4 regions of the Streptomyces sp. NPDC004111 genome follow, and region 2 is predicted to be linked to each of the others. Evidence: riboswitches for the same ligand, from Rfam matches in the RefSeq annotation. Region 2 holds a riboswitch; each other region holds the start of a gene.
What was found. Region 2 has a riboswitch for thiamine pyrophosphate ahead of thiC (phosphomethylpyrimidine synthase ThiC). Riboswitches for the same ligand answer to the same signal wherever they lie in the genome.
Positions count from the first base shown of each region.

Region 1: it holds a riboswitch for thiamine pyrophosphate, as region 2 does, so the genes downstream of both, thiO (glycine oxidase ThiO) here and thiC (phosphomethylpyrimidine synthase ThiC) in region 2, are expected to answer to the same signal.
Region 3: it holds a riboswitch for thiamine pyrophosphate, as region 2 does, so the genes downstream of both, thiM (hydroxyethylthiazole kinase) here and thiC (phosphomethylpyrimidine synthase ThiC) in region 2, are expected to answer to the same signal.
Region 4: it holds a riboswitch for thiamine pyrophosphate, as region 2 does, so the genes downstream of both, ACFYVL_RS16540 (thiamine ABC transporter substrate binding subunit) here and thiC (phosphomethylpyrimidine synthase ThiC) in region 2, are expected to answer to the same signal.

Region 1 covers NZ_JBIAMU010000012.1:105,101-107,283, forward strand. Annotated here, with positions in the region: gene thiO (glycine oxidase ThiO) at 1-1,187, opposite strand, end outside; TPP riboswitch at 1,185-1,297, opposite strand; gene ACFYVL_RS23555 (hypothetical protein) at 1,396-1,782, shown strand; gene ACFYVL_RS23560 (NAD(P)/FAD-dependent oxidoreductase) at 1,850-2,183, shown strand, end outside.
Region 2 covers NZ_JBIAMU010000032.1:41,674-43,856, forward strand. Annotated here, with positions in the region: gene ACFYVL_RS41190 (YibE/F family protein) at 1-1,149, opposite strand, end outside; TPP riboswitch at 1,223-1,358, shown strand; gene thiC (phosphomethylpyrimidine synthase ThiC) at 1,351-2,183, shown strand, end outside.
Region 3 covers NZ_JBIAMU010000001.1:399,348-401,530, forward strand. Annotated here, with positions in the region: gene ACFYVL_RS01760 (TetR/AcrR family transcriptional regulator) at 1-326, opposite strand, end outside; gene ACFYVL_RS01765 (FKBP-type peptidyl-prolyl cis-trans isomerase) at 615-992, shown strand; TPP riboswitch at 1,053-1,182, shown strand; gene thiM (hydroxyethylthiazole kinase) at 1,176-2,006, shown strand.
Region 4 covers NZ_JBIAMU010000007.1:221,677-223,859, forward strand. Annotated here, with positions in the region: gene rlmN (23S rRNA (adenine(2503)-C(2))-methyltransferase RlmN) at 1-950, shown strand, start outside; TPP riboswitch at 990-1,094, shown strand; gene ACFYVL_RS16540 (thiamine ABC transporter substrate binding subunit) at 1,184-2,183, shown strand, end outside.

The DNA.
Region 1 (2,183 bases), on a different contig from region 2:
GCGGGCTGCTCCTCGGGTACGGGCGAAGGCGACGGGGCCGGGGCGAACCGGCGGGGGGTGAACGGGCGTACCGCGTCGGGCAGTTCGCCCGAGGTCAGCACGTCCGCCATGGCGTCCCCGGTGACCGGCGTCAGCAGCACCCCGTTGCGGTAGTGCCCGGTGGCCAGCAGCAGACCGGGCAGGGCGGTCGGGCCGAGCAGCGGGGCGTTGTCGGGGGAGCCGGGGCGCAGTCCGGCCAGGGTCTCGGTGAGCGGGAGCTCGGTGATGCCGGGGACCAGCTCGTGCGCGTCGCGCAGCAGCTCGTACACGCCGCCCGCGGTGACGGTGGTGTCCCAGCCGAGTTCCTCGGTGGTGGCGCCGACGACCAGTTCGCCGTTCTCGCGCGGCACCAGGTAGACGTGGCTGCCGCGGACCACGGCCCGTACCGTCCGGCTGAGGAACGGCGCGTACGCGGGCGGCACGGTCAGCCGCAGCACCTGGCCCTTGACCGGGCGCACCGGCGGCAGCGCCTCGGCGGGCACCCCGGCGAGCCGCCCGCTGAGGCTCCCGGCGGCCAGTACCACCTGGTCGGCGACGATCTCGGTGCCGTCGGCCAGGACCGCGCCCGTGGCCCGCTCCCGGGCGACGGACAGCCGCTCGGCCGCCAGCCGGTACAGGGCGACCCCGGCGCGTTCGCAGGCCGTCACGAGGGCGTCGGCCAGCCGCCGCGGGTCGATCTGGTGGTCGCCGTCCACCCGCAGCCCGCCGCGCACCCCGGGGGCGAGCATCGGCTCCAGGCGGCGGCACTCGCGCCCGCTCAGCCACTCCGACTCCAGCCCGCACCGCCGTTGCAGCGCGTGCAGTTCGCGCAGGTGGGACCGGTCGTCCGCGTCCAGGGCGACGGCCAGCGTGCCGCAGGTGCGGTAGCCGGTGTCCCGGCCGCTCGCCTCCTCCAGTTCGGCGACGAAGGCCGGATAGCGGCGCGCGGAGGCGAGGTTGAGGCCGAGCAGGGTCTGCTCGCCGTAGTGGAGTTCGGTGACGGCGGCGAGCATTCCGGCCGCCACCCGGGCGGCCCCGCCGCCCGGTTCGGGGTCGGCGAGCGCGGTGCGCAGCCCGCGCTGTGCGGCCCGCCAGGCGGTGACCAGGCCGATGATGCCGCCGCCGACGACCAGGACGTCGTACGGCTGCCTTCCGACAGAGGTGTGCATGGGCGTCCAGCCCCTCCCTTCGCCGGCATGACCCGGATCAGGTTCGTACGGTCGGAGGCGGTGGCAGCCTCCCTCTCAGCCCGGTCCGCCGGGCTCCCGTGAGTGCGGTCTTCTGTTCTGCCGGGGCTACCGCGAAGGGTCCCCCGGGGGTGGTTTACGGTGGCCAGCCTAATCCTTGGCTTCAACAAGCTGTAAGGGAGCGTCCCCCGTGCCCCGTTCGCTCGACGGTCTCCTCCTCGCCCCGGTCGCCGACCAGGCCCCCGGGCAGGTCGGCACCCGTACCCGGTTCACGTACCACGAGCGGGACGGCCTGATCTGGGCCGACTACGCGGGCGGCGACGTCGTGCGGGGACATCTGGTGGGCACGCGCGCGGGGGACCGCCTGGACTTCCGGTACGTACAGCTGAAGACGGACGGCACCACCTCGTCCGGCCACTGCCTTTCCACGGTCGTACTCACGGCCGACGGCAGAGTTCGGCTGGAGGAGAGCTGGGCATGGGAGTCACAGGAGGGCAGTGGGACGAGCACGGTCGAGGAACTCCTGGTCGGGGACGCCCCGGCCGGAGGGGACCCGGCCGGGGGCCCACTGTCCTGACGGAGCGTCAGATAACTAAGGTGGTCGGGTGAGCGAGCAGAAGCGAATCGTCGTCGTCGGCGCGGGCATGGCCGGGGTGCAGACCGCGGTGGCCCTGCGCGAGCAGGGTTTCGACGGAGCCCTCGTGCTGATCGGCGCCGAACGGCACCGGCCCTACGACCGGCCGCCGCTGTCCAAGGCCGTCCTGCTCGGCAAGGCCGACGGCTCGGCCTTCGAGGTCGACTTCGAGGCGCTCGGCGTCGAACTGCGGCTGGGCTGCGAGGTGACCGGCGTGCGCCCGGCGGACCACGAGATCGACACCCTCACCGGCCCCCTCGCGTACGACAGCCTGGTCCTGGCCACCGGCGCCGACCCCATCACCCTGCCGGGCACCGTCGGCGTCCCCGGCGTGCACCTGCTGC
Region 2 (2,183 bases):
AAGCGCGGCGCCCGCATAGGCCAGGACCAGGGTGTTCACCACGGAGGCGATGTGGTCGCGGCCGATCCGGATGCCGGCCCGGTAGAGGGCGCGCGGGCCCATCCTCGGGTCGGCCTGGTGGAGTTCCCATACCGCCGAGGTCTGCGTGACGGTCACGTCGTCGAGGACGCCGAGCGAGCCGATGATGACGCCCGCGAGAAGCAGCCCGCTCATGTCGATCGACGGGTAGAGGCTGTGGATCAGGCCCGTGTTGTCGTCGATGTTGCCCGACAGGAACGCCCAGCCGATGAAGAGCGAGCCGAGCAGTCCGATCAGCAGCAGCGAGACGAGCGTGCCGACGACCGCCACGGAGGTGCGCGCGTTGAGCCCGTGGCAGGCGTAGAGCGCGATCAGCATGATGGCGCTGGCCCCGACTACGGCCACGACCAGCGGATTCGACCCCTGGAGGATGGCGGGCAGGATGAACAGGGTCAGCACCGCGAACGACGCGACCAGCGCGATCAGCGCCATCACCCCCTTCATCCGGCCGACGAGCACCACGGCCACCGCGAAGATGCCGGCGAGCAGGGCGAGCGGGAGCTTCCGGGTCACGTCCGTGACGGAGTACTGGAGCTCGCGGGGCGCGTCGGGGGCGTACGCGACGACCACCCCCTGACCCTCCTTCAACTGCCGTGTCGCACCTGGCTGGACGATCTCGGTGAAGGTGCGGCCCTTGTTCGCCCCGGTGACGACCTCGACGGACGCCTTCTTGCAGGTGCCCCCGGGTGCCTTCGCCGCGGGGTCGCCGTCCGGCCGGGAGGCCGCCGGGGGCTGCTGGGCGACGTTGGCCTCCTTGCAGTCGATCTCGTCGACCTGGACGACCCGGCCCTGCTCGGTCTGCCGGTCGAAGCCCACGCCGGTGCGTTCGTGCGCGGGCGCACCCCCCGGCCACAGCACGGCGAGACCGACAACGACGGCCGTGGCGAAAGGAATCAGCACCGCGGCGATCACCTTGCGCAGGTGCTTGGAGACGGGCGCCACAGGGCCGTGGGCATGGCTGTGCCCGTGGCTGTGACCGTGCCCGTGGCCCTGCGGAGGAGCAGGCGGGGGCGGCGGGCCCGGCGTCGTCGGCGGAGGCGTCGGCTGTGGGGGTGGCTGTGATGGGGTCACCGCCCGATCATCGCAAGAACGGCAGGGGCCCTCTGTTCAGCGCGGCCGGGGTGGCGCTAGCGTGAGGGCGAACCTTTGTACACGCGGGAGCTCGGAGCACCGGGCTGAGAGGGCGCTGACCTCCGTACACATGCGTACGGACACGGCTGCGTCGACCGCCGAACCTGTTACCGGGTAATGCCGGCGTAGGGAGTAGGTCTCATGACCACCATGGATGCACGCACGCCTGCCTCCGACCAGGACGGGCGCAAGCCCGGCTGGCACAAGGGATACGTCGAGGGCTCGCGCCCCGACCTCCGGGTGCCGGTCCGTCAGGTGCACCTGACCAACGGGAAGGACGTGACGCTGTACGACACGTCCGGCCCGTACACCGACCCGTCGATCGAGACTGACGTACGGCGCGGCCTCGCCCCGCTGCGGGAGAACTGGATCGTCGGCCGCGGCGACACCGAGGAGTACGCGGGCCGTCCGGTGCGCCCCGAGGACGACGGCATCAAGCACACGTCCCCGCGCGGGGGCCTGCGGAACCTGGACGCGGTCTTCCCCGGCCGCCCGCGCCAGCCCCGCCGGGGCCGCGACGGGCAGGCCGTCACGCAGCTCGCGTACGCACGGCGCGGGGAGATCACGCCGGAGATGGAGTACGTGGCGATCCGGGAGAACGTTTCCCCCGAGGTCGTACGGGAGGAGATCGCGGCGGGTCGCGCGGTACTGCCCGCGAACGTGAACCACCCGGAGATCGAGCCGATGATCATCGGCAAGCGGTTCCTGGTGAAGGTCAACGCCAACATCGGGAACTCCGCGGTCACTTCCTCCATCGAGGAGGAGGTGGACAAGATGACCTGGGCCACCCAGTGGGGCGCCGACACGGTCATGGACCTCTCCACCGGCCGCAATATCCACACCACCCGCGAGTGGATCCTGCGCAACGCCCCGGTCCCGATCGGCACCGTCCCGCTGTACCAGGCGCTGGAGAAGGTCGACGGCCGTGCCGAGGACCTGACCTGGGAGATCTACAAGGACACCGTCATCGAGCA
Region 3 (2,183 bases), on a different contig from region 2:
AACATCGCCCGGAACAGCGCCGGGTGGTCGAGGGCGAACCGGACGTAGACGACGGCTACCGCCGCGAGGTCGTCCGGTGTCGAAGGCGCGGGGTGTGCCGCGGCAAGCTGTTCGGCGAGTTCGCGGTACCCCTCGGCCGCCACCGCGGAGACGAGCGTGTCGCGGTCCGCGTAGTGGCGGTACGGGGCCGTCGGCGACACCCCCGCCCGTCGGGCGACCGCACGCAGCGACAGGCCGGCGCTGCCGTCCTCCTCCAGCAGTTCGCGGGCGGCCCGCAGGCAGGCGGCCCGCAGGTTCCCGTGGTGGTACGCGGCGCCTTGCGGCATGGGCGACACTCCTCGATGTTCACGACGCGCACATCACCCTCCCAGGTGAACGCTGCCTCCACCGTAAGCTCTCGCCGGGCCGCGGCCCGCTCCCCCGCGCCGACGGCGTTCGGCACCACTCGGCGGTTGCTGACCTGCGGTTTCGGTAGCGTGAGCAGCTACCGCATGGAGCGACCATGCGCCCGGCCGTTCCGCACGGGGGATTCCGTACGGGGAACTCCCTCCGAGGGGTTCCGTACGAGGGATTCCGGCGCTGAGCGACGGGGCTGCGACGACCGAGAGGCCGCGATGACCGAACCGACCAAGCCCGAGATCGTACGGGCGGAGGGCGACGCGCCCCAGGAGCTGACCGTCCGGGACCTCGTCGTCGGGGACGGGCCCGAGGCGAAGCCGGGACGGGTCGTGCGGATGCACTACGTCGGGGTCGCCTTCGCGTCCGGGAAGGAGTTCGACGCCTCCTGGGACAGGGACGAGCCGTTCAAGTTCGCGGTCGGCGGCGGCCGGGCCGTCAAGGGCCTGGACCGGGGGATCCGGGGCATGAGGGTCGGCGGGCGGCGCGAGATCGTCGTTCCGCCGCGCCTCGGCTACGGCAAGGAGTCCCCCACGCCGCTGATCCCTCCGCATTCCACGCTCGTCTTCGTGGTGGACCTGCTCTCCGTGGTCTGAGGGGCCGGGGCCGCCGCACCCCGAGTGGCGGCTTCCGTCCCCGGGGGAGGTACATTGCGTGTCGACCACCGCGGGAGCTCGGGAGCAGCCGGGCTGAGAGGGCGGACGGGAGTTGTTTTCTCCCCTTTTCGCCGACCGCATGAACCTGGACCGGGTAATGCCGGCGTAGGAAGGGTGTTGACGATGGGTACTGCCTCCGTACCTGCCCGGCACGGCGCTGCCGTGTCCCCCGATGCCGTGGCGGACGTGATCGCGTCGCTGCGGACCTCCGCACCCCTTGTGCACTGCCTGACCAATGTCGTGGTCTCGCAGTTCACCGCGAACGTGCTGCTCGCGGTGGGTGCCGCCCCCGCGATGGTGCACAGCGCGGAGGAGGCCGGGGCGCTGGCCCGGGTGGCCGGGGGCGTCCTGGTCAACCTCGGGACGGTCACCTCCGTGACGGCGGACGCCATGCGCGTCGCGGTCACGGAAGCGGCCGGGGCCGGGCGGCCGTGGGTGCTCGACCCGGTGGCCGTCGGTCCGCTTCCCTGGCGTACCGGACTCGCGCACGAACTGCTGGCGAGCGCGCCCCCGGCGGTCGTTCGCGGCAACGCCTCCGAGATCCTGGCGCTGGACGGCGGCCGGGGCGGGCGCGGCGTGGACAGCACGGACACCCCCGAGTCCGCGCTGGAAGCGGCCACCGGGCTGGCCCGGCGCTACGGGTGCGCGGTGGCGGTGAGCGGTCCGGTGGACGTCCTCACGGACGGTACGCGCGTGGTACGTCTGGCCAACGGGCACCCCCTGCTGTCCCTGGTGACGGGAACGGGCTGCGCGCTCGGCGCCCTGGTGGCCGCCTGCACCGCCGTCACCGGTGACGCGCTGCTCGCCGCCACGGCCGCGACCGCTCTGCTCACGGTGGCCGCCGAGGACGCGGCGACCCGCGCGGCGGGACCGGGCACGTTCGCGGTCGCGCTGATCGACGGGCTGTACGAACTCGGCCCGGACCGGCTCGCCGAGGCCGTCAACCTGCGCTGAGAGCCAGCGGACTGCGGGGTTCCGTACCGCGTGGTCGTCCCGGTCCCCGCTGGACAGGCCCGCTCCTGGACCCCGTTCGCGGCGATCCCGCACTCGGCTCCGGTACCCGCTCCCTCCCCCGTGGAGGTTCCCGGGCCTCTGCATGCCGGCGCCCTCCTCTGCCCTGCACCTCCCCCG
Region 4 (2,183 bases), on a different contig from region 2:
CCCGGTACGCCCACGACCCCGCCCAGTGGACCGACATCCCGGCCGGCTCGCGGGAGAAGCTGCGCGAGGCGCTGCTGCCCGAGCTGATGACGGTCGTGCGGCACCTGTCGACCGACCAGGACACCACCCGCAAGACGCTGTGGAAGATGCACGACGGGACGCTCGTCGAGTCGGTGCTGATGCGCTACCCGGACCGGGTGACCATGTGCATCTCCTCGCAGGCCGGGTGCGGGATGAACTGCCCGTTCTGCGCGACCGGACAGGCCGGGCTCGACCGGAACCTGTCGACCGCGGAGATCGTGCACCAGATCGTGGACGGCATGCGCGCGCTGCGCGACGGCGAGGTCCCGGGCGGACCGGCGCGGCTGTCCAACATCGTCTTCATGGGCATGGGCGAGCCGCTGGCCAACTACAAGCGCGTCGTCGGCGCGATCCGCCGGCTGACCGACCCGGAGCCGGACGGGCTCGGCCTGTCGCAGCGCGGCATCACCGTCTCGACCGTCGGCCTGGTGCCCGCGATGCTGCGGTTCGCCGACGAGGGCTTCAAGTGCCGCCTCGCGGTCTCGCTGCACGCGCCGGACGACGAGCTGCGCGACACCCTGGTGCCGGTCAACACCCGGTGGAAGGTGCGCGAGGTACTGGACGCGGCGTGGGAGTACGCGGAGAAGTCCGGCCGCCGCATCTCCATCGAGTACGCCCTGATCAGGGACATCAACGACCAGGCCTGGCGTGGTGACAGGCTCGGCCGGCTGCTGAAGAACAAGCGGGTGCACGTCAACCTGATCCCGCTGAACCCGACGCCCGGCTCCAAGTGGACCGCCTCGCGTCCCGAGGACGAGAAGGCGTTCGTCGAGGCCATCGCGGCCCATGGGGTGCCGGTGACCGTGCGCGACACCCGCGGTCAGGAGATCGACGGCGCCTGCGGCCAGCTGGCGGCGTCCGAGCGGTAGCACGTTCGAATCTGGTTGTACGCTTGAGCGCACATTTGCATATTCCGACAGGGGAGCGCCACAGCGCTGAGAGTGCAGTCCTGCTGCAGACCCTCTGAACCTTGCCCAGGTCATTCTGGGTAGGAAGTTCGGTCGTTACTCAAGCTGTTGCGCCCTGCCCGTTTTCCGGAGGTGTTCTCCGCGAGCGGGCGGGGCCGCGTCTCTTCCTGGTCATTTCCAGGAGGAAAACACCAGTGAGCACCATCAAGAGGTACGCGGCGATATCGTTCGCCGCCGCGCTCGGCGTCAGCGCGCTGGCCGCCTGCGGCGGCAAGTCCGCCGGTGACCGGCAGACCGACGGGGACGGGCCGAAGACCGTCACGCTGGTCAGCCACGACTCGTTCAGCGTCTCGGACTCCGTGCTCAAGGAGTTCACCAAGCAGACCGGCTACACCGTCAAGGTGCTGAAGAGCGGCGACGCGGGGGCCGCGCTCAACCAGGAGATCCTCACCAAGGGCTCGCCGCGCGGCGACGTCTTCTTCGGCGTCGACAACACCCTCCTCTCCCGCGCCCTCGACAACGGCCTCTTCACCCCCTACGAGGCCAAGGGCCTCGCCGGGATCCCGGCCGACCTCCAGCTGGACAAGGGCGAACACCGGGTCACGCCCGTCGACACCGGCGACATCTGCGTCAACTACGACAAGAAGTACTTCGCCGACAAGAAGCTGGCGCCGCCGCAGAGCCTGGACGACCTGACCAAGCCCGCGTACAAGAATCTGCTGGTCACCGAGAACGCGGCGACCTCCTCGCCCGGCCTGGGCTTCCTCCTCGCGACCGCCGGAAAGTACGGCGACGACGGCTGGCAGGGGTACTGGCAGAAGCTGAAGGACAACGGCGTCAAGGTCGTCGACGGCTGGGAGCAGGCCTACAACGAGGAGTTCTCCGGGTCCGCCGGCGGAAAGAAGGCCAAGGCGGACCGGCCGCTGGTGGTCTCCTACGCCTCCAGCCCGCCCGTCGAGGTGCTCTACGCCCAGCCGCGTCCCGCCGAGGCGCCCACCGGGGTGCTGACCGGCACCTGCTTCCGCCAGATCGAGTTCGCGGGCCTGCTGGGCGGCGCGAAGAACGAGGCCGGCGGCAAGGCGCTGCTCGACTTCCTCGTCGGGGCCGAGTTCCAGCAGGACATGCCGCTGAAGATGTTCGTCAACCCGGCGGTCAAGGACACCAAGCTGCCCGAGGCGTACGCGAAGTTCGGCG